Marinoscillum sp. 108: one gene and its partners. The protein of the gene in region 2 binds, or shares a complex with, the protein of the main gene of each other region. Links are inferred from orthologs where the notes say so. Each region holds a gene or a part of one and is shown on either strand. Other genes may lie near its edges.

The links. The genes of interacting proteins can lie anywhere in the genome.
Region 1: the proteins of GV030_RS16375 (region 2) and smc are in contact, whole or in part, in a crystal structure (PDB 3ZGX), measured with the Bacillus subtilis proteins. The link is inferred for Marinoscillum sp. 108 from one-to-one orthologs.
Region 3: GV030_RS16375 (region 2) and scpB share a complex: the UniProt entries of both Bacillus subtilis proteins name them as parts of the cohesin-like complex. The link is inferred for Marinoscillum sp. 108 from one-to-one orthologs.

What each region holds. Positions count from the first base shown.
Region 1 is NZ_LR734808.1:880,864-889,398, reverse strand. The notes cover bases 2,375-6,462. They hold smc (chromosome segregation protein SMC), read right to left. Parts: upstream 6,100-6,462; coding sequence 2,575-6,099; downstream 2,375-2,574. Other genes in these bases: GV030_RS03580 (hypothetical protein), read left to right, coding at 6,170-6,462; GV030_RS03590 (type ISP restriction/modification enzyme), read right to left, coding at 2,375-2,541. Also shown: flotillin-like protein FloA, read right to left, coding at 1-197; GV030_RS03600 (DEAD/DEAH box helicase), read left to right, coding at 474-1,715; more of GV030_RS03590, read right to left, coding at 1,975-2,374; more of GV030_RS03580, read left to right, coding at 6,463-6,691; GV030_RS03575 (citrate synthase), read right to left, coding at 6,755-8,044; GV030_RS03570 (prohibitin family protein), read right to left, coding at 8,136-8,535. UniProt on the Bacillus subtilis protein: Required for chromosome condensation and partitioning.
Region 2 is NZ_LR734812.1:153,725-161,951, reverse strand. What follows is about bases 2,818-5,814. They hold GV030_RS16375 (ScpA family protein), read left to right. Parts: upstream 2,818-3,924; coding sequence 3,925-4,704; downstream 4,705-5,814. Other genes in these bases: GV030_RS16365 (bifunctional oligoribonuclease/PAP phosphatase NrnA), read left to right, coding at 5,317-5,814; GV030_RS16370 (nucleoside-diphosphate kinase), read right to left, coding at 4,750-5,169; dxs (1-deoxy-D-xylulose-5-phosphate synthase), read right to left, coding at 2,818-3,783. In the rest of the region: 1-hydroxycarotenoid 3,4-desaturase CrtD, read left to right, coding at 1-287; GV030_RS16385 (transporter substrate-binding domain-containing protein), read right to left, coding at 271-1,782; more of dxs, read right to left, coding at 1,867-2,817; more of GV030_RS16365, read left to right, coding at 5,815-6,336; GV030_RS16360 (FKBP-type peptidyl-prolyl cis-trans isomerase), read left to right, coding at 6,333-7,217; GV030_RS16355 (FKBP-type peptidyl-prolyl cis-trans isomerase), read left to right, coding at 7,285-7,878; rdgB (RdgB/HAM1 family non-canonical purine NTP pyrophosphatase), read left to right, coding at 7,884-8,227. UniProt on the Bacillus subtilis protein: Participates in chromosomal partition during cell division. May act via the formation of a condensin-like complex containing Smc and ScpB that pull DNA away from mid-cell into both cell halves.
Region 3 is NZ_LR734819.1:143,857-151,145, forward strand. Bases 2,074-4,915 are described here. They hold scpB (SMC-Scp complex subunit ScpB), read left to right. Parts: upstream 2,074-3,133; coding sequence 3,134-3,697; downstream 3,698-4,915. Other genes in these bases: GV030_RS21225 (isoaspartyl peptidase/L-asparaginase family protein), read right to left, coding at 2,074-2,684; GV030_RS21230 (TraR/DksA C4-type zinc finger protein), read left to right, coding at 2,754-3,134; GV030_RS21240 (pseudouridine synthase), read left to right, coding at 3,694-4,482; GV030_RS21245 (hypothetical protein), read right to left, coding at 4,496-4,915. Outside these bases: GV030_RS21220 (hypothetical protein), read right to left, coding at 1-1,625; more of GV030_RS21225, read right to left, coding at 1,674-2,073; more of GV030_RS21245, read right to left, coding at 4,916-6,727; GV030_RS21250 (OmpA family protein), read right to left, coding at 6,739-7,289. UniProt on the Bacillus subtilis protein: Participates in chromosomal partition during cell division. May act via the formation of a condensin-like complex containing Smc and ScpA that pull DNA away from mid-cell into both cell halves.

The DNA.
Region 1 (8,535 bases), on a different replicon or contig from region 2:
GCCTTGGTGGCCAGGATCAGTGATTTCACAATCAGTGCCGGGGGTACTTTTCGGAAGCGCATAAATACCAGATCCAGGAGATTGACCTGAACTCCTGAGAAAATAGCACTTATCCAAAGACTGATGGGGAAGATGAAAGTAAAGAACCAAAATCCTGCCAATACGGCACCAATGATAATGAGGGTAGTAACTGGCATAAGTAAGGTGCGTAGTGGTTTGGTACGAATGTAGGCTTTAGCCAGCTTAGTTTGTGGGTTACGCTGGTAAATATTATATCATTCTCAGGTGACCTTCAGCAAGTATAGAATCTGAGTGATGATGACTTTAGTTTTTGATTACGCAAAACACATCACGCAAGTCCCAAATTCACTTTAGCAATGAATTTGCACAAAGCGCAAACCATCTCCCTTGTATAGTATGAAAATACAGCCCTGAACTATAAAACACCCTATCTTTGCAGCTTTCACATTGATATGAAGTTTGAAGACTACCGCATCGGGGATGCACTCAAAAGAAGTATAAAGGAGCTCGGTTATAAAAAACCCACTGATATTCAGTTCAGGACCATTCCCGCGGTGCTGAAAGGAGAGGACGTACTGGCCATCGCCCAGACGGGAACTGGTAAGACCGCTGCATTTGCCATACCGGTCATCAGCATGATTGACGAGCGCAAGTCCAGCAAACGTTCTGAGCGGGTGAGTTGTCTCGTCATGGCACCTACTCATGAGCTTGCACTTCAGATCACGAGTGCCTTTGATACTTTAGGCAAATTCACGAAGGTAAAAACACTTTGTGTCCATGGAGGAGTAGAGCAGGAGCCCCAAATAGCCAAACTGGGCAAAGGGGTAGATGTGGTCGTGGCCACTCCGGGCAGGATGTTCGACCTGGTGAGTCAGGGAGCGTTGGTGCTCAAAGATGTGGACACATTGATCCTGGATGAAGCCGATCATATGCTTGATCTGGGCTTTATCAAAGACATACGAGACCTCATGAAGCATCTGCCAAAGAAACGACAGACGTTGTTTTTCTCGGCGACTATCAATCCTGAGATCAAGAAATTGGCCTATTCATTGGTAACCAATGCCATACGCATACAAGTCTCCCCTAAAGACCCTGTAGCGAAGAACATTGAGCATGCTGTAGGTTTTATTGAAATGGACGACAAGCGCTTCTTTCTGGAGGGGTTTATCAATAACCATCCTGAGAGTAAAATGCTGGTTTTTGTGCGAACCAAAGTGCGTGCAGAGCGCGTAAAGAAAGCCCTGGAACGAGTGGGGTTGGAGTCGGACACCATTCACAGTGATAAAGAGCAAAAGGAGCGGGATCAGACCATGAAAAAGTTTCGAAGTGGAGAACTAAAGGTGCTGCTCGCCACGGATATCTCTGCCAGGGGTATTGATATTCCTAATGTGGAGTTTGTGGTAAACTATGATCTCCCTGAGTCATCTGAAAACTACGTACACAGAGTAGGGCGAACCGGACGTGGTACCCAAAAGGGACAAGCCATTTCCTTTTGTAGTGCAGAGGAGAAAGCCTTGCTGAAGGAAATCGAAGAGAACCTTGGCAAACCGATCCAACGGATTGAGATTACCAAAGGGGAGTATCAAAACACGATGGATTTTTCGAAGGAAAACGCTTACGATGTGCAATCCCTCATCAGAGAAGCTGAGGCATTTGAGCAGAACCGGAAGAAAAAGAAGAAAAACAAACGATAAAAAAACCGCTCCATGAAATGGAGCGGCTCATTTATAAATGCTGAATTAGCCTTTTTTGGCTTTCTTTTCTCGCTTCTCAGCTTTCTTCTCTTTTGGAGTTTTGGCCGGTTCCTTTTTTACGCTCTTCTTGGCGTCTTGAGATTTGGACATGGTCGTGTTTTTAAAGTTCAAGGTCCCGTCATTTTCCGGGCGAATGCAATAACGACATTTTTGATATTTGGTTGAAGTGAATGACAGAATATTTCCACCAAAATCCTTCTTATCCCTCACAGATCACATCTATTTCCCTTCTCAAAGTTTTTGTCCTTTCCATAGCATCAAGTAACTCAACATCAATAGAGAGCTCTTTGGAGCCCATCACCGAACCTTGATGCTCCAGAGATGTGTCTATATTTTCCTGAAGATGTAAAAGCCTCAATTCATTACCTATTCGAATCATCCTCCAAAAGAAAGAGGCATCGGGGGGTGCAGGGATCAAAAAACCCTCATTGGGGAAATCCTTGAACCTCTTTCTGAAAACACTGCTAAACACCATCGCATAGCAGTATTCTATCAAATGATTACTGTGAAATGTCGACCTGAATTCGGGACGGACTTCTGCACTTTCAGCAAAGCAAACCTCGTGACTTGAGGGCTCGGGCGTGTAAATAAGGTCAAGTTGACGGGCAACCAAATTACCCAATGCACTATCACGCTGAGCATGTAGGTTCTCATGGGGCACGTGACCGTGCAGAAGTCCTCCCAGCTGTTGACGAATGGTGGCTCTCATCGGATCACCCGGATCAAGCCAATCGATTTCAGAAGAGTATCCCCAAGATGCTTTCATGCATCAAAGATAACCTGTTGGCTATAAAGCGCTTTATGCCAACTCCCTCAAATCCACTGGCACTACTCTGGATACACCTTGCTCTATCATGGTGATTCCGTAGATCACATCGGTGCTGGCCATGGTTCGCTTGTTGTGGGTGACAATAATGAACTGCGAATCTTTTGAGAACTCGCGAATAATTTGGTTGAATTTATCAATGTTGGCATCATCCAATGGCGCATCCACCTCATCGAAAATACAGAAGGGTGCAGGCTTCAGCAGATAAATGGCAAAAAGGAGTGAGGTGGCTGTAAGTGTTTTCTCACCTCCTGAGAGCTGATTGATGGTGAGAGGACGTTTGCCTTTCGGCTTGGCCATGATCTCAATGGAAGATTCCAGAGGATTATCCGGATCTGTCAGTTTAAGTTCGCAATCATCCTCTTCCGTGAAAAGGGTACGGAAGACCTTGATGAAATTGTCTCTGATCTTATTGAAAGCATCCAGAAAGGTGACCCGGGCCACCTCATCAATTTCACCAATGGTGGTGAGCAGTGATTCTTTGGCTTTGATCAGGTCTTCTTTTTGTTCGGAAATAAAGTCATGACGGGTTTTGATCTCTTCATAGGCCTCCATGGCCATCGGGTTGATGGGCCCCATGTTTTCCAAACGGTTCTTCATTTTATCCACCCGGTCTCTGAGATCTTCCAGTGGCTGATTGAGCAGCTCCTCATTATCAAAGAGTTCCACCTGCTTCATGTCCAGGTTGAATTCCACCGAGAGGCGATCTTTGATTGAGTTCAGCTGGATCTTGGTTTCATTGAGCTTATTCTGCCACTCCATCAGTACCTGATCCGCAGATTCGCGCATGCGCTGAATTTCACGTACATTTTTCTCAGCCTCATCTATGGCATTGCGCACAGCATAGTAGTCTTTTTCAGCTTCATTGACTCCCATCTCAATGGACTCCTTTTCTTCGTACATGGCCACCAGGTCGTCATCGCTCTCTTCGGATTTTTTCACCAGTTCATTCAGATCCTGGGTAGCTTTTTGTAGCTCCTCAGTGTTTTGCTCTATTCTGGCCGAACTACTGACGAAGGTTTCATCTTTGTGACTAATCTCCTGAGTGATACTATTCACCTTATTTTGCTGGCGGTGATAGAGAACATTCTCCTCATTGTAAGCAGAAGACTTCTGAGCCAGCAGTTCATTCAATTCGTTGAGCTCCTCACGCTTATTGACCACCTGCATTTCCAGCTCCGAGAGAATGCCCGCGGACTGGTCAAACTCCGGCCTGAGGGCGTCTATTTCACTGCCAAGGGTCTCTATGCGCTCTTCTATATCTTCCCGCTTGGTCTCATTGGAGTTCAGCAAATTGCTGTACTGCTCTTGCTTGGTCTGGATAGACACAAAGGTTTCATTGATTCGGTTGATTTCCACCTGAAGTTCCTCCAATAGGCTTGTCTGAGTCGATTTTTTTAGTTGCTCCAGCTCATTGAGATTTTCATTGAGGTTAGATTTGGCCTGTTCCTGTTTCTTAGTCAGGATTTTGATTTCTGCGGCTAATTTCTCCAGATTTTTAGCCCTTCCAATTCGCTTTCCTTCGAAGAGTCCGACGGAGCCTCCGGACATGGAAAACTTCCTTTTGGTGATCTTTCCACTCTTGTCTACAAAAACGACATCATCATCTTCTGTTGATGGAGCTTCATTTTCATAGATGTATACATTGTCCAGCAGATGAGCGATTAATTTGCGGTACTTCTCATCATACTCCACCACCTCCGTTGCAGGGCGGGTATTGGCAAAAATGTGTGCCGAGTTGGCGTGGTATTTCTCCAGCTGATCCAACACGAAAAAATGAGCCCTTCCTCTGGATGAGTCGCTCAGCAGGTTGACAGCTTTGAGTGCATCTTCCCGGGTCTCCACCACATAGTAGTTCATATATGGCTCCAGGAAATTTTCGATACTGATCCTGTATTCTTCAGGACAGGCAATGACATCCGAAAGGAGAGGTGCGTTTTTCCATTGGTTGCTCTTTTTGAGAAACTTGATGGCTTCCGGAAATCCCTCCAGGCTATCTACCAGGGACTTGGTAAGATTATATTCGTTTTGTCTCGAGTCCAGCTTCCGGTTGACCTGTGTGAGTTCCTCACGTATCAGATCGATCCGCTGCTGATTGGATTCTATCTTGTCTTTCAGGGCTGTTTCCTTGGCTTTCAAAGCCTGAAACTCCTCCGTTTTAGCTACTTTCTCTTTCTGGATTTCAGCCAACTTCTGATCAAAGTCCTTCAAACTTTCACTTTGGATGGAAGAATCTTCCCGGGACCGGTTGAGTTCACTTTGTAGTGACTTTATCTGCACTTCCTTGATTTCCAGGTCTTTTCCTACCTGATAAACCTGCTCGCGCTTGGTGTTGTATTGTTGATTGTACTCATTCAGGATTTCCTGAGCTTCCTGAGTTTTGGCTTTTTGTGCATCATAGTCGGCCTGGAGCTGCTCTAGTTTATTGCCTATGTCAGAAAGGATCTGACGCGCCTGATCACTTTCTTTATCCAAACTTTTGAGGGAGAACGCTGCCCGTTCATTGCTTAGCTTATCCTGCGAGAGCTGCTCTTGTAGTTTTTCTATCTTATCCTGAAGATACCGCTGCCGCTCATTCTTGATTTTCTTCTCACTCTCATAATTTCTGATTTTACCCACGTGTTCATTGAGCGTCTTCTGCCTGGAGGACAGAAGCTTTTCTTTCCCAATCAATTCGGCCTTGGTTTTCTCTAAGTTGGCCTCTTTCTCCAGTAGCTGGGTGTTCAGTGAGTTCTTCCGGTCGGACTCTTGAGTGATTCGCTTTTCTATACTTTCAAATACCGCATTCTGATCTCCGATAGATTTCTTCGCAAGGGCGATGCTGTACTGCTTATATTCCTCTTTTATTTCATAGTACTTCTTAGCCTGGCGAGCCTGCTTTTCCAGTGATTTGAGGTTCTTATCGATTTCGAAAAGCAAATCTTCTACACGATCCAGGTCGGCATCAGTGTCCTGAAGCTTACGCATGGTTTCCTTTTTCCTGATCTTAAACTTGGAAATGCCAGCCGCCTCTTCAAAAAGACTCCTTCTGGAATTGTCTTTATCATTCAGGAGGTCGTCTACCATTTTTAGCTCAATGATGGCATAGGTGTTAGAGGCGATCCCTGTGTCCAGAAAGAGGTTGGTAATGTCCTTTAACCGGCAAGGCACGTTGTTGAGCAGGTATTCACTTTCTCCCGAGCGGAAGTAGCGTCTTGTGATCGTGACGTTGGAGTACTCGGTGGGGATCAGGTTTTTGGTGTTATTGAAGGTGAGCGAAACTTCTGCCAGCTGGGTAGCTTTCCTCGCTTTGGTGCCGTTGAAGATCACATTCTCCATTTTGTCAGACCGAAGGACACGTGTTTTCTGCTCGCCAAGCACCCATCTGATCGAATCCACCACATTCGACTTGCCACATCCATTGGGTCCTACGATGCCTGTAATGCCCTCATCAAAATTAATGGTAACTTTATCAGCAAAACTCTTGAATCCCTTTATTTCTAAACGTGTTAATTGCATGAAGTGCTTGTGATGTTAAGCTCGAATGAAGCTAACAAATTTAGAATTAATTTTATATTTTACGACGTATATGGATGATATTCAATTCTGGCTTTATCTGGCATTTGCTGCGATATATTTCATCACCCGAATGATGAAAAAGAAGAACGCCCCCGAACCCACTCAAAGTGCTGAAGAGGAATCGGAACACCCTGAACGACGCACCAGGCCTGTTTCTTTTGAGGATCTCCTGAAGGAGTTTACAGAGGGCAAACAAGAGCCGGAACCTGAAGCACCTCAGCCTGTAGAGGCTCGGCAGTTGGTCAAGGAGCGGGAGTGGGTGGCTCAGCAAAAACCAAAGGAGTTTGAAGAAGGCCGCACACGCCGATTTGCCGATGAGGAGAGTAGGCGCGTCTATGAGGAATCCATCCGATTGGCAGAAGGTTCTGATCTGGAGTTTAAACGTGATGAGCATTTTAAATCTAAAATGCAACGTCAGCAGGATGAGGGTGACCAACAATCTTTGGGTGCTGACATTAAATCCATGCTGCAGGATGCTGATTCAGCTAAGAAAGCGGTCATTCTGAGTGAGATACTCAATCGGAAATATTAAAAGAGAAAGTTAAAATCCCCAAATAAAAAAGCCCTTCAGGATATTCCTGAAGGGCTTTTGCCTTTATGACCGTTTGGTTACCGGCATATAATCTCTTTCGTTTTCCCCGACATATACTTGTCTTGGTCTTCCGATAGGTTCTTTGTTTTCCCGCATTTCCTTCCACTGTGCAATCCAACCAGGGAGACGTCCCAGGGCGAACATCACGGTGAACATCTCTGCTGGTATTCCCAGCGCTCTGTAGATGATACCAGAGTAGAAGTCAACGTTAGGGTACAGCTTTCTATCCACGAAGTACTGATCTTCCAGGGCTTCTCTTTCCAGACCTTTGGCGATATCCAATACCGGATCATTAACACCCAATTTCTCCAACACATCATCAGCCGCCTTCTTGATGATTTTGGCACGAGGATCAAAGTTTTTATATACCCTGTGACCAAATCCCATCAGACGGAAAGGATCGTCTTTATCTTTGGCCTTAGCCATCCATTTCTTAGTATCTCCGCCATCTGCCTTGATGGCTTCCAGCATTTCAATTACTGCAGTGTTAGCACCACCATGAAGTGGACCCCAGAGTGCATTGATACCCGCTGAAAGCGAAGCATAAAGGCTGGCCTGAGAGCTTCCCACAATACGAACAGTAGAAGCAGAGCAGTTTTGCTCATGATCCGCATGTAGAATCAGTAATTTATCCAAAGCTTTTACCACCACAGGATCTACGCTGTATTCTTCAGTAGGTAAGCCAAACATCATCTTCATGAAGTTGGCACAATAGTCAAGTCTGTTATCCGGATAAACCACCGGATGACCCATTTGATTTTTGTAAGACCATGCAGCGAAAGTCGGCATCTTGGCGATGATTCTGATGATGCTCAAGTTCACATCATCACCTGATCTGTTCGGATCAAGGCTTTGAGGATAAAAAGCAGTCAGAGAAGTTACCAGAGAGGAGAGCACTCCCATCGGGTGAGCCGTAGAAGGGAAGCCATCCAATAGTTTCTTAATGTCCTCATGCACCAGTGTATGGTTGGTGATTTGAGATTTAAAGGCCTCAAACTGAGAAGCTTCAGGCAGGTTGCCATAGATCAATAAATACGCTACCTCAAGGAAAGTAGATTTCTCCGCCAGCTGCTCGATGGGGTATCCACGATACCTCAGGATTCCTTTCTCACCATCCAGGAAAGTAATAGCACTTTTCGTGGATCCGGTGTTTTTGAAACCCGGGTCAATGGTAATGACACCTGACTGTCCTCTTAGTTGACTAATATCAATTGCTTTTTCCTTCTCGGTTCCTTCAATAAGAGGCAGCTCATAACTTTTACCATCTACTTTGATTTCGGCTGTATTCGACATCTGCTTGCGTGTTTATTAATTGCTAGAATTTACTCTAAAATAATTATTTATCCTCATTTAACCCCTGGAGGCACTTTCTGTTTGGCGAAAATTAATTCCCGCCTAAAATTAATGGAAGACCTTCTTTTCCACTACCAATCACGATAACTTTTGAGTTGGGAGATGTAGAAATATCAATGGTGGCCTCAATGCCTCTCATTTTCAATAGTTCATCCGTCAAACTACTATTGATAATCTTGTTGGCAACCGCCTCTCCTTCAGCAGCAATTCGCTTTCGCTCAGCTTCACTTTTTTCTTTATCCAACCTAAACTGATAGGCGAGAGCTTCCTGTTCCTGAGTTAGTTTATTTTCGATGGCTAATCTGATTTGCTCCGGAAGCTTGATAGACCTGATGAGCAATGCCCTCATTTCGATGTTATTGCCAGGCGCACCCAGAATGGCATCTGTCTCAGTTTTTATAGAACCCTCTACCTCCGGTCTTTTGGTGGAG
Region 2 (8,227 bases):
GAAAAAACATACTGAATAAGATCACAGCAACTCTGGGGGAAGACATTGCACCGCTCATCGAAGTGGAGGAAATACTGGACCCACGTACCATTGAGTCAAAAACCAGCTCAGCACTGGGCGCCCTGTATGGGAATAGCTCTAATAATCTTTTTGCTGCCTTCCTCAGACATGCCAACAAAAGCAGGCGGGTGAAGGGGCTTTACTTTTGTGGAGGCAGTGTGCACCCCGGTGGGGGAATTCCCATGAGTTTATCTTCAGCCAAACTGGTGGCTAAATATTTTCGCTAAGTACTGGTGATTCCGCTTTGACCTCCGGGCCTTCCGGGAAAAGTATCTTGTAGTTTTTAAAAATTGATAAGATGGTGGTGACGTAGGTGACGGGCTCTATGCCCCTGCAGTAGCCAAATTGCACCACAGGATCATTGAAATAATTACTGTTCGATTTTTTCAGCAGATACTCCTTCACATCCTCCCAAAGCTGGGGATTTCCGTCATATTTTTCGGTGAGTCTGATGGCATCCATCACATGACCATGACCCACATTGTAGGCCGCCAGGATAAATTTCACCCGCTCCAAAGGATCGATGATCACATCAGAAAAATAGGATTGAAGCCATTTGATGTGCTGAGTGCCGGCATAGAGGTTTTGGACAGGATCCTCGAGCATGGTCACATTATATTCTTCTGCGGTGGTCGGGAGGAGCTGTAGCAAGCCCACTGCACCAGCCCATGACTCGGCATTGGGGTCAAATCTTGATTCCTTATAAATCTGAGCCGCCAAAAGCCTCCAGTCCCACTCCAGTTCTGCGGCTGAGCGTTTGATTAAAGAATCATATGGAGAAAGTTTGCCTCCGCCCAGGGAATAGTATTCACTTTGAGTCCGCTTCAGAGAAGCCTTCCTGCTTTTGAAGTATTTATTGTAAATGGTATAATACTCAGAAGTTCTCCTCATTTCGATAATCCAGGCATTCAAAGCTGAAAGTAATTGGTCGCCATTTTTTCGAACCCCCCAGGCAATCTGTGTAGGGAAGCTCACGGCAGTCCTGATGTCCAGATTGGGATAGTAGGTGGAATTAACCAACGCTATGTCCTCTTCTGCCACGGTAAAGTCAATTTCGCCTTCTGCCACCTTTCGGATGATCGCCTCAGTCTCCACTTCAGGTGAGTCTTCGATAATGATGATGTCGTCCCCAATCTCGTTGGACAGGTTTTGTAGCCGATCAAAATAGGATGAATGATGCCGAACCACCACTTCTTTCCCTATGAGCTCAACCGGATTTCTAATGAGTTGCTTTTCGATTTCATGGAGTTTCATTTTTCGCCAATTATCTGGCTTACGCTGGATCAGGACCATCTTCACCAGGTTGTGATAATGGGTAAAGGCTATGCGCTTTTTTCTGTCTTTTGTTACCGTGAGGTTATAGGCCAGGACATCTCCTTCTCCAGCATTCAGCTTTCGGAAGCCCTCCTCCAGGCTTGGGGTCACGTTGATCCGAAGCTCCAACCCCTGAGATTTGGCAAAAGCCTTGAGGAGCTCATACTCATAGCCCATGGTATTGCCCCGATAAATGAAAAGCCCTGTGGAGCTATTGTCCATGATGGCCGTGATGTAGCCACGCTCTTTGATCTTATCCAGATCTAAGTCCACTACTTTTTCGGGAGGTTCGCTGTTGGGATCCTTTTCTTTCTTACTACTGCTGGATGTGGTACAAGCAGTCATCAGTAGCCAGAAAACCAGGCCAGTAACAAGAAAGCCAATCTTATGTATTTGATTTCTTTTCAATGTTCCCATTTAAATTGGAACAGAATATACAAGAAATCTGACGATTGCCCATCCCATTTCTCGACGGATGGGGGTTGTTTGCAGTTAGACTACCGCACTTAGTTCGAGTAACTTGTATGTGGCCTGCAGTATGGCTTCAGCGTCGTAGCCACACTCCTGATAGAGTTCGTCCTGCTCACCATGCTCCACAATGCGATCAGGAATTCCCAGTCGGATCACCTTTGCGTGGTAGTTATGATCAGCCATAAATTCCAATATGGCCGTGCCAAATCCTCCGGGCAAACACCCATCTTCTACGGTAATGACTTTCTTATTTTTCTCAAAAACCTGATGCAGCAGCGCTTCATCCAATGGCTTCACATAACGCATGTCATAATGAGACACCCGAATTCCCTGTTTCTCCAGCTCGTCACATGCTTTCAAAGCATAATTGCCAATATGACCAATGGTGAGAATGGCCACCTCTTCTCCGGCACGCAATAACCTGCCTTTACCGATTTCCAGTTGCTCCAGTGGGGTTCGCCATACCGGCATCACGCCCTGGCCTCTTGGATACCTGATGGTGAAAGGACCGTCTTTAAACTCACTGGCCGTGTACATCAGATTTCGGAGCTCCTGCTCATTCATAGGGGCAGCAACCACCATGTTTGGGATACAGCGCATATAAGCGAGATCATAAGCGCCATGATGGGTAGGACCATCAGCACCGGCAATACCTGCTCGATCAAGACAAAAAACCACGGGGAGCTTCTGAATAGCCACATCATGGATCACCTGATCATAGGCGCGCTGCATAAATGAGCTGTAGATATTACAAAAAGGAACCATCCCCTGAGTAGCCAGTCCTGCTGAAAAAGTAACTGCATGCTGCTCCGCAATGCCCACATCAAATGCACGATCAGGCATGGCGTCCATCATGATATTGAGGGAAGAGCCGGAGGGCATGGCGGGTGTAATACCCATTACCTTGTTGTTCTGCTCGGCCAGCTCTACCATGGTATGCCCAAATACGTCCTGGTACTTCGGTGGTTTGGGCTCTGTGACTACTGTTTTTCGTATTTCTCCGGTGATTTTATCAAATTTCCCCGGGGCGTGCCATTTGGTCTGGTCTTGTTCTGCCAGTTTGAAACCCTTCCCCTTCACTGTTACACAGTGTAAAATCTTGGGGCCGGGAATGTCCTTCAAATCCCGCAATACATGAACGAGGTGGTTGATGTCATGACCATCCACCGGGCCAAAATACCTTAAGTTCAAGGACTCAAAGAGGTTACTTTGCTTCAGCAGCAAGGACTTGATGCTGTTCTCAATGTTCCCAACAATCTCACGGGCATTGGGTCCAAACTTGCTGATTTTTCCAAGCACCTTCCACACATCATCCCTGATCTTATTGTAGGTAGGTGAGGTAGTAATGTCTGTTAAATAATCCTTCAGTGCACCCACATTCGGATCTATGGACATGCAATTATCATTGAGAATAATCAAGAGGTTTTTATTAGAATCTCCGGCGTGATTCATGGCCTCAAATGCCATCCCTCCGGTCATCGCTCCATCACCAATGACTGCTATGTGGTGCTTTTCCTTCTCCCCTTTATAGTCTGACCCAAACGCCATACCCAAAGCGGCAGAAATGGAGGTGGAAGAGTGGCCCACCCCAAAGGTGTCATACTCACTTTCGGATCTTTTAGGGAAACCTGAAAGGCCATTGTAAAGTCTGTTGGTATGAAAATCTTTTCTTCGTCCGGTCAATATTTTGTGGCCATAAGCCTGATGACCCACATCCCACACGAGCTGATCCACCGGTGTATTAAATACGTAGTGGAGTGCCACAGTGAGCTCTACCACTCCCAAACTAGCCCCAAAATGCCCACCATACACCGAGACATGATCTACGATGTACTCACGAAGCTCTTCGGCCACCTGAGCCAGTTGAGTCTCGTCTAATTTCTTAAGGTCGTTGGGATTGTCGATTTCCGCTAAAAGCTTTCCGGGCCTAATCTCCATATAGTAATCTTTTGGGGTGATTCATGAACGACTTTCAATTCTAATTGTTTAGCGGCAAGACAATTATGAATCAAATATTCCACAAATCTAAACTATTTTGAGATTTCCTATTAGTGCCAGAAGTAGTAGCTTTGGCCTACTGTGAGCGATTTCCAAAATTCCAATACTTACGAGATCAAACTTCCTCTCTTTGAGGGGCCATTTGACCTGTTGCTCTTTTTCATTGAACGGGACGAGTTGGACATCTATGATATTCCCATCGCTAAGGTGACCAGTGATTTTCTGGATTACCTCCATCAGCTGGAAACGATGAATGTGGAGGTGGCCAGCGAATTCATACTGGTGGCTGCCACACTGATGCGTATCAAAGCCAAGATGTTACTTCCCAGACCGGTATTGGATGAAGAAGGAAACGAAATAGACCCCCGAGAGGAGTTGGTGAAGCACCTGCTGGAATACAAAAAATACAAATCGGTGATTCAGGAGCTCAACAGCCTGGAAAGCAATCGCCTGGATAGGGAACAAAGGGGAAATCTGCTCAAAGAAATCAAAAAGCTCTCTCAGTCCATTGATGTGGAAGCCGAGATGCAGGATCTGGATCTTTACAAGCTGATGAAGGTTTTCCAGAAGGTGCTGAAGCGGTATGAATTTGATCAAAGCAGGCCTACACATCAGGTGGTACAGTACCCTTACACCATTTCGACGCAGAAGGATTATCTGATCCAGCGGCTACACAGCAGCCCGAATCATCGCATCTCCTTCAGCTCCTTGGTGGAAGAAAAGCCCGAAAAAATTCTGGTGATCTACAACTTCCTCGCCATCCTCGAGCTCCTCCAGCTGGGCACCATCACCCTTCACATTGGCGAAGGATTCAATAACTTCTGGGTAGAAAAACTGGAAGAAGAAAAAATCCCGGACTGATCAGCCCGGGATTTCATTTTCAATCAATACTTTCTTGCTAGTTAATTAAAACTTCTCCAGGCCTGAGAAGAAAAACGAACCCTCAATCTCTGCGTTCTCGTCAGAGTCAGATCCGTGGATAGCATTGGCCTCAATAGAAGTAGCAAATATTTTTCTGATGGTTCCTTCCGCAGCATCTGCTGGATTAGTCGCACCAATCAATTTTCTGAAATCTTCCACTGCATTGTCCTTTTCCAGAATCATAGCCACGATGGGCCCAGAGGACATATAAGTGACCAGGTCATTGTAAAAAGGTCGCTCTTTGTGTACTGCATAAAATTGTCCTGCTCTGCCTGCAGATAAGTGAGTCAGTTTCATTGCTTTGATACCAAAGCCTGCTTCTTCAATCATTTTGGTGATCGCACCGGTATTTCCTGATCCGTATGCATCGGGTTTGATCATTGTGAAGGTCCTTGTTCCTGCCATTTAATTGGTTTTTTTGAGTCTTTTACTAAACGGCTGCAAAAATAACATTTATCCTATTCACTATCACCTTACCAGCCATTTTGTATTTACTTGATTTATTGTGAGTTTTGCGATTCACTTACAGCCAAGGTGAGGCAAGAATTGTTAATGAAGGAATTAAGCGCTTTAAAAGCATTACTATCCACCCCCAAGAAAATAATTATAACCACCCACGCTAATCCTGACGCTGATGCCTTGGGCTCTTCTCTGGGATTATACCATTTTCTTAAAAACCGTGGGCACGAGGCACTTGTGGTCACCCCTACGGATTATCCTGACTTCCTGCACTGGATGGAGGGCAATGATGAGGTGGTGGTGTATGGTGAGAAAAACCATCAGCAGGTTGCTGAACTGTTCGAGCAGGCAGATCTGATCTGCTGCCTGGATTTTTCCGGACTCAACAGGATCAAGAAGCTGGGCGAAATGGTAGGCTCCTCCAAAGCTAAGAAGTTGCTGGTGGACCATCACCTGAACCCTGAGCAGTTCGCAGATTATGAACTTTGGGACAACAAAGCCGCAGCTACTGCGGAGCTGATCTACGACCTTATTCTGCTTCTGGATGGTAAAGAAGAGATTAATTTGGCCATAGCCGAGGCCTTGTATGCGGGCATCATGACCGACACAGGTTCGTTCAAGCACGGCTCCACCTCCGCAAAAATCCACCGCACCGTGGCTGAGCTGATGGAGATTGGCGCTGATGTGAATAAAATAAGCCGACTCATTTATGATACCAATTCATTGAATCGACTGAGATTCATTGGTTATGCGCTAATGGAAAAGTTGGTGGTGAATGTTGAATATCAGGTGGCCTACTTTGTGATCAGTGCCGAAGAGCACGAGCGATTTCACTTGAAAAGCGGAGACACCGAAGGCTTGGTCAATTATGCCCTTTCGATCAATGGCATTGTGGTGGCGGCCATCATCATGGAAAAAGGTGGTGAAGTCAAAATGTCATTCAGATCAGTAGGCGACTATGCTGTGAACGATATTGCCTCTGAGTACTTTAGCGGAGGTGGTCACAAAAATGCCGCTGGCGGCATTTCTGATTTAGGACTAGAGGAAACTGTAGAAAAATTTAAATCGCTGATTCCAAAATTTCAGCAAACCCATAACCAAAAAACAAAATGAAAAACATCTGGATATTGATCTTTCCGCTGCTGGTATTTTCCTGCAACAAAAACAATGATTTTACAACAGAAACCGGAGTGGAAGTATCCTGCCTGGTGAAGGGTGACGGCCTTGGCGCCCAAAAAGATTCTATTGTGGTTTTATACCTGAAAATAGTGGGAGCTGATGGTGAAGTACTTACCGAAACCACTCCTGAAAAACCATTGGCTTTGGCCTTTGACCCGGAAATGAAAGCCGGCAACCTGCAGGAGGTACTGAAAGAAATGGAAGTGGGTGATAGCGTGTTTTTCACTACAACGGCCAAAAATCTATTCGAAGAAACTTATCAGACACAGCTACCTCCGGATATGGACTCTGCTGCAGTGATGAGCATCAATATGAAATTTCATGCCCAAATGAGCCAGGAAGATTACCGTGCTTACGTGCAGGAAATGACTGAAAAGCAGCGTGCCAAAGAATCAGTGATTCTTGAAGAAAAGCTTGTTTCTGATGGCGAAACCATCGATGCCTATCTCGAAGAAAATGGCATTGATGCCATCACTACTGAGTCTGGTCTGAGGTACGTCATTACTCAGGAAGGTACCGGAGCAACTGCGCAGCCAGGTGACGAGGTGACTGTTCACTACGCTGGTCGTTTATTTAGCGGAGAGCCTTTTGACAGCTCTATCGAGCGTGGCCAGCCATTCAAATTCAATATTGGTCAGGGACGTGTGATCCCGGGATGGGACGAAGGTATCGCCTATATCAAAGCTGGTGGAAAAGCTACATTGTATATCCCCAGCCCACTTGGTTATGGCAGCAGAGGCGCCGGTCCTACCATTCAGCCATACAGTATTCTTGTTTTTGACGTTGAGGTATTAGAAGTTGGTCAAAACCAGTAACCTGCACTGATTAAAGCATAACCACATAACTTTACCAAAGGGGCAGGCTGATTTTAAAAAGCGAGAAATGAAAAACATAAAAGGTCAAGTAATAGCGGTAATGATGATCATTACCGCTTCCCTTTACTCCTGCAGGCAGGACACAATCGTCACCAGCGTAGATCCGGATGTTCAGCTCAAAGCTGACTTGAAGGTGATGGAAGCCTATGTAAACGCCAAGGGATATACCGATGTGGACACTACCGAGTCAGGAGTATGGTATGTGGTACTCGACTCAGGCAATGGAGCCGGAATCAATCACAACGACATTGTTTCGTTTTTTATAGCAGGCCGACTGACCGACGGTTTTCTGTTTGCCACCAACATTGATACCGTGGATATCAATAATGGTACTTACGACGAAGACCTTACTTACAACCCGATCATCTATACCTACACGGCTGACGGCTGGAACATTCCGGAGATCATCACCAACTTCTATAGCTATGAGCGCGGATACCGCGAGGGGCTTTCCAAAGTGTTGGGTATTTTGAAAGTAGGTGGTCGTGCGCAAATTATCATTCCATCCGGGCTGGCCTATTCCACCAATCCTCCATTTGGCCTGGGCATCCCGCGAAATGCCGTTTTGGTGTTTGACATCTACCCGAGTTATGTGCGGTGAAGGACATGAAAATCTACTTTGCCACCCACAATACCAACAAACTAAGAGAGCTAAGAGCACTCATTCCTGAAAATCTGGAGCTATTGGGTCTGGATGACCTGGGCCTGCAGGAAGAAATCCCCGAAACCGCAGATACCATAGAAGGCAACTCTGCCATGAAGACCCGGTATGTATTTGAGAAGCATGGAGTGGCCTGCTTCGGCGATGATACCGGCCTGGAGGTGGAGGCGCTGGGTGGTGCGCCTGGTGTGTACTCCGCCAGATATGCTGGCCCGGACAATGACAGCCAGGCCAATATGGACTTACTCCTTTCGAATCTCAAAAACGAGGAGAACAGAAAAGCGAGGTT
Region 3 (7,289 bases), on a different replicon or contig from region 2:
TCATCAAGTAGATATTTGGGGGCCGCAGTTGTGGTTGAATAATCGGGATTGGTATAGAATGGCATGGTTACGTCCATTAGGGCTACCCTGAGGCTATTCCAGAGCATATTGAAGAATCCTTTGTTTTGATACCTGACAAAATAGATTTCACCCTCCTGATAGCCCATGGTGTCGTCCGGGTGGTTGTTGCTGTTAAGGATCATGTTGCCAAAGATGCTTTTCAACCAAACCTTGTCCCTGTTTTGGTCATAGACTTTGACCTTGAGGTCTGAATACTCCATGATCATCTTTCCCTTGGCCGAATACTCGTCACCTCGAAAATCGAAAGCCATGCCATGGAGCTGCCCCGAAGCCTCCACCCCTGTGAGAGGGGCAAGTGTCTGATTGATAAAAGTGATGGGCATGGCACCGAGTGTTCCCGAGACAGAAAACTCCTGACGGTTTGAACCCATATCCAATAAGATGGTTGTTTTGAGTGCGCCTTTGCCCATAAAATCAGATTGAATATCCAGAATGGTGATGGGCTCCTTTTGGATTTCTTCAGGGTCATTGGTCAGGTGATATCCCGACATATAAACCTTATCAAAGTAGAGTTTTCCGGCACGGGGGAATACTACTGGGAGTTGCTCATATTGAATATAGCTGTTTCTGAGGCGGAGAGTATCCAGGGTGAAAATGAACGGGAGGTCTCTTAGTAATCCGGCCAGCAGGGGTTTGGTCTCTGGCTGTGGTGCCGGTGGGGTTTTGTCCTTAAAGACATTGATTTGAAGGGCCTCAAGCAGGGTGCTTTCAGCACGCACCTTGAGTGTTCTGTCTTCCATAAAGTCCCAAAGTAGTTTTTCTGCCGACAGTTTTTGAGCAAGCAGCTCAACCCGAACTTTCTCATAGGGGTGCTTCTGCACAAAAGAGGACCTGGAGTCTACAGGCTTTAGGTGGATATTTTCAATAGAAAATGAGGTGTCAAGGATATGAAGATTATCCGCTGACAGGGTATAGTCCTCACCAGCCTTGACATAGAGCTTGCTCACTTTCGTTTCAGACTGATCAAAATCAAGCGGGAAGATATTATGGACGGTGCTAGTGTCTACAAAAACGCCAAACGCTGACAGATGTATCTTTTTCATAGCCAAAAGGGTATCATAGCTCCCTTTTTTCTGGACCACCAAAGTACCCGAGCTGATCTCGAAATGCTCCACCTCTATCCGGTTAAAAAGGTCTCGCACAAAGAGGTTGATTTCCTTTTTCTCCGTCTTGGAAGCCTGGAGGGTGGGCAGCACGATCCCGAGTAAAAGACTGTCTATGTTTAATTTTTTGACTTTGATTTTTTGACTGAGTAGAAGGTTCCAAAGACTAAATCCATGAATTGAGATTTGACGGGCCTCAGACCGAATGTTGAGGTTAGCGTGATTCTCCGCACTGTCTACCTGCACCCTGGGTTTTGTGAAGGTGATCTCTCCGTTCAGGATGCTCAGCGTTACACTTTCATAAGTAACCTGCTCGCCCAGTAGCTTAGGGAGTTCCCTTTTGGCGATAGCCTCCACTAAAAAAGCAATGCCACTCAGGAGCACCAGAATGCCTAAAATAATGAGAATTCTTTTTGCATTAAACGAAATGATTTTAGGCATAAGTGTATAACTGAAATCGGCCCGTCTGGTTAGATTTAAGGATAGGGACTACTCCCCCTGGAATATTTTGATCACGGCCATTTCCCCTTCTTTTCGGTATCCTCTGTACATGCCGCTGGTGTTGAAGGGCATGGCTACATTACCAAACCTGTCCATAGCGATCATGCCACCCAGAGCGTCCATTTTGGTGATCTTGTCCATCACCGTTTGAGCGGCTTCCTCCACAGATAAGTTTTTATATTCCATCAGTGCCGACACGTCGTGCGCTGCGGCAGTGCGGATATAATATTCTCCATGTCCTGTGCCGGAAAATCCGCAGGTGTTGTTATTGGCATAGGTGCCGGCTCCTATGACGGGAGAGTCCCCAATGCGGCCCCATTTTTTGTTGGTCATACCGCCGGTGGATGTTGCCGCGCAGATATTTCCCTGCCGGTCTACAGCCACGGCACCAACAGTTCCATACTCCTTTTCTACTTTTTTGATAGCCTTTTCCAGTTGTGCCTTGCGTGGATCTGTACTGAAATAGCTGGGATCCACCAGTTCCAATCCACGCTCTTTGGCAAACTGTTCCGCTCCTTCGCGGGCCAGCATCACGTGAGGTGAATTGATCATGACCTGATAGGCCGCTAGAATGGGGTTTTTGACGGTTTTTACACCGGCTACAGCACCGGCATTCAGGTCTTCCCCACGCATGATACTTGCATCAAGTTCATTTTCTCCGGTGGCGGTGAAGACTGCTCCTACGCCGGCATTGAAGAGTGGAGAATTTTCCATCATCACAATGGCGGCCTGAATGGCGTCACAACTTGATCCTCCATCTTCCAGAATGGTATAGGCGGCCTGAAGCGCCTCGTCGAGCTTGGCCCGATAGGCCACTTCTGTTACAGAATCCATGTTTTCTCTACTCACAGTGCCAGCACCTCCATGAATGACAACTGCAATTTTACGTTCAACGGGCTCATTGGGAGTGTTTTCAGCAGGTGTGGTGTTACATCCAGAAAGACAGGCTACTACGATCAGTAGAAATAAGTTCAGTTTGCGATTCACGAGGGAGTTCATAATTTTTTATCTACTTGGGTTGTGTTACTTTAGCGCTTATTTTTAGGTAAAATAAACAGAATTGAAGATATGGCTGAGAAGACGAAATATTCAGAGGACGAATTAAAGGAATTCGAAGAGTTGATTCATCAGAAGCTGGCAAAAGCGAGAGAAGAACTGAACATTTTGAAGGGTTCTTTGACACGAGATACCGATGAGGGTACGGATGCGACCCACGGTGCTGTGAAGACCCTGGAGGATGGGGCGGATACTGCAGAGAAAGAGCAATTGAGTACATTGGCCGGACGGCAGCAGAAGTTTATTAATAACCTTGAAAATGCGTTGATCAGAATCAAAAACGGCACCTACGGGGTTTGTGTGGATACTGGTAAGCTCATCAGCAAAGAGCGATTGAGAGCGGTGCCACACACCATGCATTCGATAGAGGCTAAGCTGAATGTGAAGAAGTAATGGACTACCTCGCCAATCATATTGAGGCACTGGTCTTTTGCTCCCCAAAACCAATCACAGAAGATGAGATTCAGTCTTGTCTGAAGGAAATGTTCGAGGCGGATGTGCCTATGGAGGACATTAGTGGGGGGATCGCAAAACTTAGTGAAAAATATGAAGATGAGCAGTTTTCCTTTGGTTTGGTGCAAAGTGGCGGTGGATATCAGTTTTTGACCAAACCGGCCTATCAGGCAAGTATCAGTATTTTGCTTAAGCAACAATCGAAGCGGCGACTCTCCAACTCAGCCATGGAAACACTCGCCATCATTGCGTATAAGCAGCCAGTCACCAAGACGGAAATTGAACAAATCCGTGGAGTAAACTGCGATTATGCGGTCAATAAATTGCTGGAAAAGGAGCTCATCGAAATCAAAGGCAAGGCAGAGACTATAGGTCGTCCGATGCTCTATGGCACCAACAATAAGTTTATGGACTACTTCGGTATTAACTCACTCAGGGACCTGCCCACACCGAAGGATTTTGTGCAGGAGGAAAACACTATAGGGAAGGAAGAAGAAGCATGAAAGGGAAAAAGCCAATTAAGCCAAAGACAGGAGGGCCAGTCAAGAAGGAATTAGGCTCCGCACCAGTGGAGATACGACTGAATAAGTATATAGCCAACGCGGGCGTATGCTCACGACGGGAGGCAGATCAGCTCATAGCCGATGGCAAAGTGAAGGTGAATGGTGAAGTAGTGACCGAACTGGGCCGAAAGGTGCTGTCTACAGACAAGGTGGTGTACGGAGGCAAAACCCTGAAGACAGAAAAACTCCAGTACATTTTGCTGAATAAGCCTAATGATTACATCACCACTGTCACCGATACACACGACAGAAAAACCGTGATGAGCCTGCTCAAAGGAGCCTGTGATGAGAGAATCTATCCTGTAGGAAGGCTCGACCGGGCCACTACAGGGTTACTGCTATTTACCAATGACGGTGATCTGGCCAAAAAGCTCACTCACCCGTCTTATAAAATCAAGAAGATTTATCAGGTGACCCTGGACAAACCGATCACCAATCAGGATTTTGATGATATCCTGAAAGGTGTGAAGCTGGAGGATGGACTGGCGGTGCCGGATGAGATGGCCGTGGTTACTGATGATCGCATGGTCCTGGGTATAGAAATCCACATTGGCAAAAACCGTATAGTGAGGAGAATCTTCGAACACAAGGGCTATAAAGTGGTGAAGCTGGATCGGGTAATGTTTGGTACATTGACCAAAAAGAACCTCACCCGTGGCAAATATCGCCACCTTGACCCCAGAGAGGTGGTTCAGCTCAAAAACCTCTCCGGAGGAAGAAAATAAAAAGGCTCTACCCTTATTTCAGGGTAGAGGCCAGTATTTCCAGATCTTTATTCATGATGACATGCACGGCGCTTTCGGGTCTCGAATCGAGCATGACCGTTTTGGTATACGCGCCCATTGACCCAAAGAAGTTGATACAGTCATCACTCACTTTATAAGTTTTGTTGGCAAAGTAAGATGACGAATAGTCGATGGTCTTCAGGTCCAATAGCTCTCCCGCCAAATTGATTTTCACAGCAAAAGCTTTTGTGTCGGTGTTGTTTTTTCCTGCTCTGTTCACACGTCCATCTAGTCCCTTGATCTCGTTGTAGTTGCCCACGATGATATAGGCCTGATCCACACTCACCACATCAGTGATGTCCCCTTTGTAGGACATTCGCTGCTGCCATTGCAGATCTCCATAGATGCTGTAGTTGGCCATGATCATCTCGGATTCGACCAACGGGTCGTCCAGATAGTCATTCCCTTTATAGGTTACAAAAAGGGTGTTGGTACGCTCATTGTAAGAAATAGTCCTCGGGAATTGATTGAGAATAAGTCTTCGGCTGTGTGTGATCACTCCCTTCTCATCCAGCATCAGCAAGTGGTTGATCCGGGTGCCGCTGGTATCCACGCCGTTCAGGATCACGGCCAGTCCTCCGGGCACGCTTTGGATGGCTCCTATTCGGGTGTTGGCATCAAACCCGGCAGAACTGTCAATTTTTAACAGATAGTCATTGTACCAGCCTACAGTCTGCTCTTTGGTGATGCCTGCCACAAAGGCCTGTGTTTTATTTTCCTTTGTGTTCTTGAAGATTCCCGCTATAAAGGCGGACCCATCAAAGTTCTCTATGCGATGAGAGGTGATAGGGGCCGCGGTAAGAAGATCATTATCCACCGGGACGCTTCTGAAAAGTGGGATGTCCAATTTTTTGTACTTCACTTTCTTGATCACCGAATCCGTCTTGAGTATGGTATAGAGCTCGTTTTGGATATTGGCCACATAGTTGCTCACATCATTTTTATTGTTTTGGCGCTCGGTAGTGATGAGCTGAGTAATTCCCGAAGGACCATTGTAGTTGGTCTTGATAAAGTCGGAGTATTTACTCAAAGAGGCAGCGGTATTGGTCCTTCTGATGTCGCTGAGCACACTATCTGCTTCTTTAATTCTGTTCACCATTTGGCCGTAGAGATAGAGCTTGCGCTCTACATCCACTTCCGTGTCCGCCCCGAGTTTTTCGCTGAGCAGCTGCTGGTAGATGAGGTCATGCTTTTTTTCTTTGAAGATAAAGATGGGCTCGATCACCGAGGAGAGGTCGTATTTCCTGAGGGTAAAAAGCACTTCTTTGGATACTTTGAGGGGCTCAAATTCCTCCCTGATAAAGTCAGGTTTAGCCTCTTCGATTCGTTTGTTGAGTCTGAGGTTTTCAGCCATCAGGTCTTCTCTGAGCTTGTCTATTTCTGCATGAATAATCTCCCGTGTGGTGTCTACCCACGAGGCATAGTCCCAAACCTGAATTTTTGGTTGCAGAAAGTTGATTTTGGATTCTAAACCATCCAGACGATAGACCTTGATGGGCTTGGCTGTCATGGTCTGATTATACCCCACATCAAAACTGGCCGTGGCGGCTTTGTATTCCTCCCAGTACTGTAGACACTCGAGGTAATCTTTTTTGATATCTCCAAAGGTCTTGTCTACCTCAGCATCATAGAGGAGGTATAGGTCTTTGAAGGTGGGATATTTACCTAAAATTCCGGTAAAAGCTTTGTGCGCCCGGTCATAACTACTAAAGCTTCGGGTAAACTTATCATAGATGAGTGGCACATTGTCTATAAAGGACTGAAGTTCCACTTTTACCCTGGCCATATGGTTACTGATGGTGTCAAAACCCACGGTGACTCTCCCTTTGTCATCGAGCTTGCCAAAGTTGAAAAAGTACTCCTGATTCTTGCGCACCTCTTTTTCACTGATAAACTGTTCCGTACGCTGGTAGGCCTTAAGTGCCTCCCGGGCATTGCCTACTTTATAGGCAAAGTCCTTGATGGGATCACTCTCCCTGTATCTTTTCTCGTAAATCACAGCCATCTGGAGGTAGATACTTGAGTTGTCTGGTTGTTCGGCCAGATAGATTTTTAGCTGAGCCAGTGCACCACTGGGTGGCAGGGCAAGTATTCTGGGGAGTACTTCTTCATATTTCTCCAGTTTTTGTGAAAGCCCCGGAAGGGTGGCACCTGCTAGGAAGAGGATGAATGCTAATTTCTTCATGGTCATTCTCATTATATGGCTAGGATTTTCAATACTAAACGTCTGTTTTGAGCTTTGTTTTCCTCAGTATCGTTAGGCACTATGGGCTGGCTTTCGCCATAGCCCTTGGCAACAAACCGATCGCTGGGGATATTCTTTTCTATCAGAAACTTCACGGCACTCTGAGCCCTTCTGTTGGACAAGGCGGCGTTATAAGCGGCCGAGCCCACATCATCGGTATGTGCGGCTATTTCCACTTTCATCCCGGGGTTTTGCTTCATGAGCTCTACTACCCGCTCCAGTTCCGCAAAGGAGACTTCATTGAGCTGATCAGAATTCGACTCAAAAAGTATTTCTTTTAGTGTGAGGTTAGCGCCAACCAATAGCGGCTGGAGGTTCATTTGGATTTTGGCAGAGCCACCTTCTCCGATCACCGATACGCCCCCTACGGCATCATCTCCAGAGGAGATTTCCGTTCCGCTGGGCTTCACATCTATCACCGTACTGTTGAACGCATAGCCCTGATCGCTTGTGGCCTCTATTTCATACCTGTCTCCCACACGGAGAGCCACGGTTTCGTTAC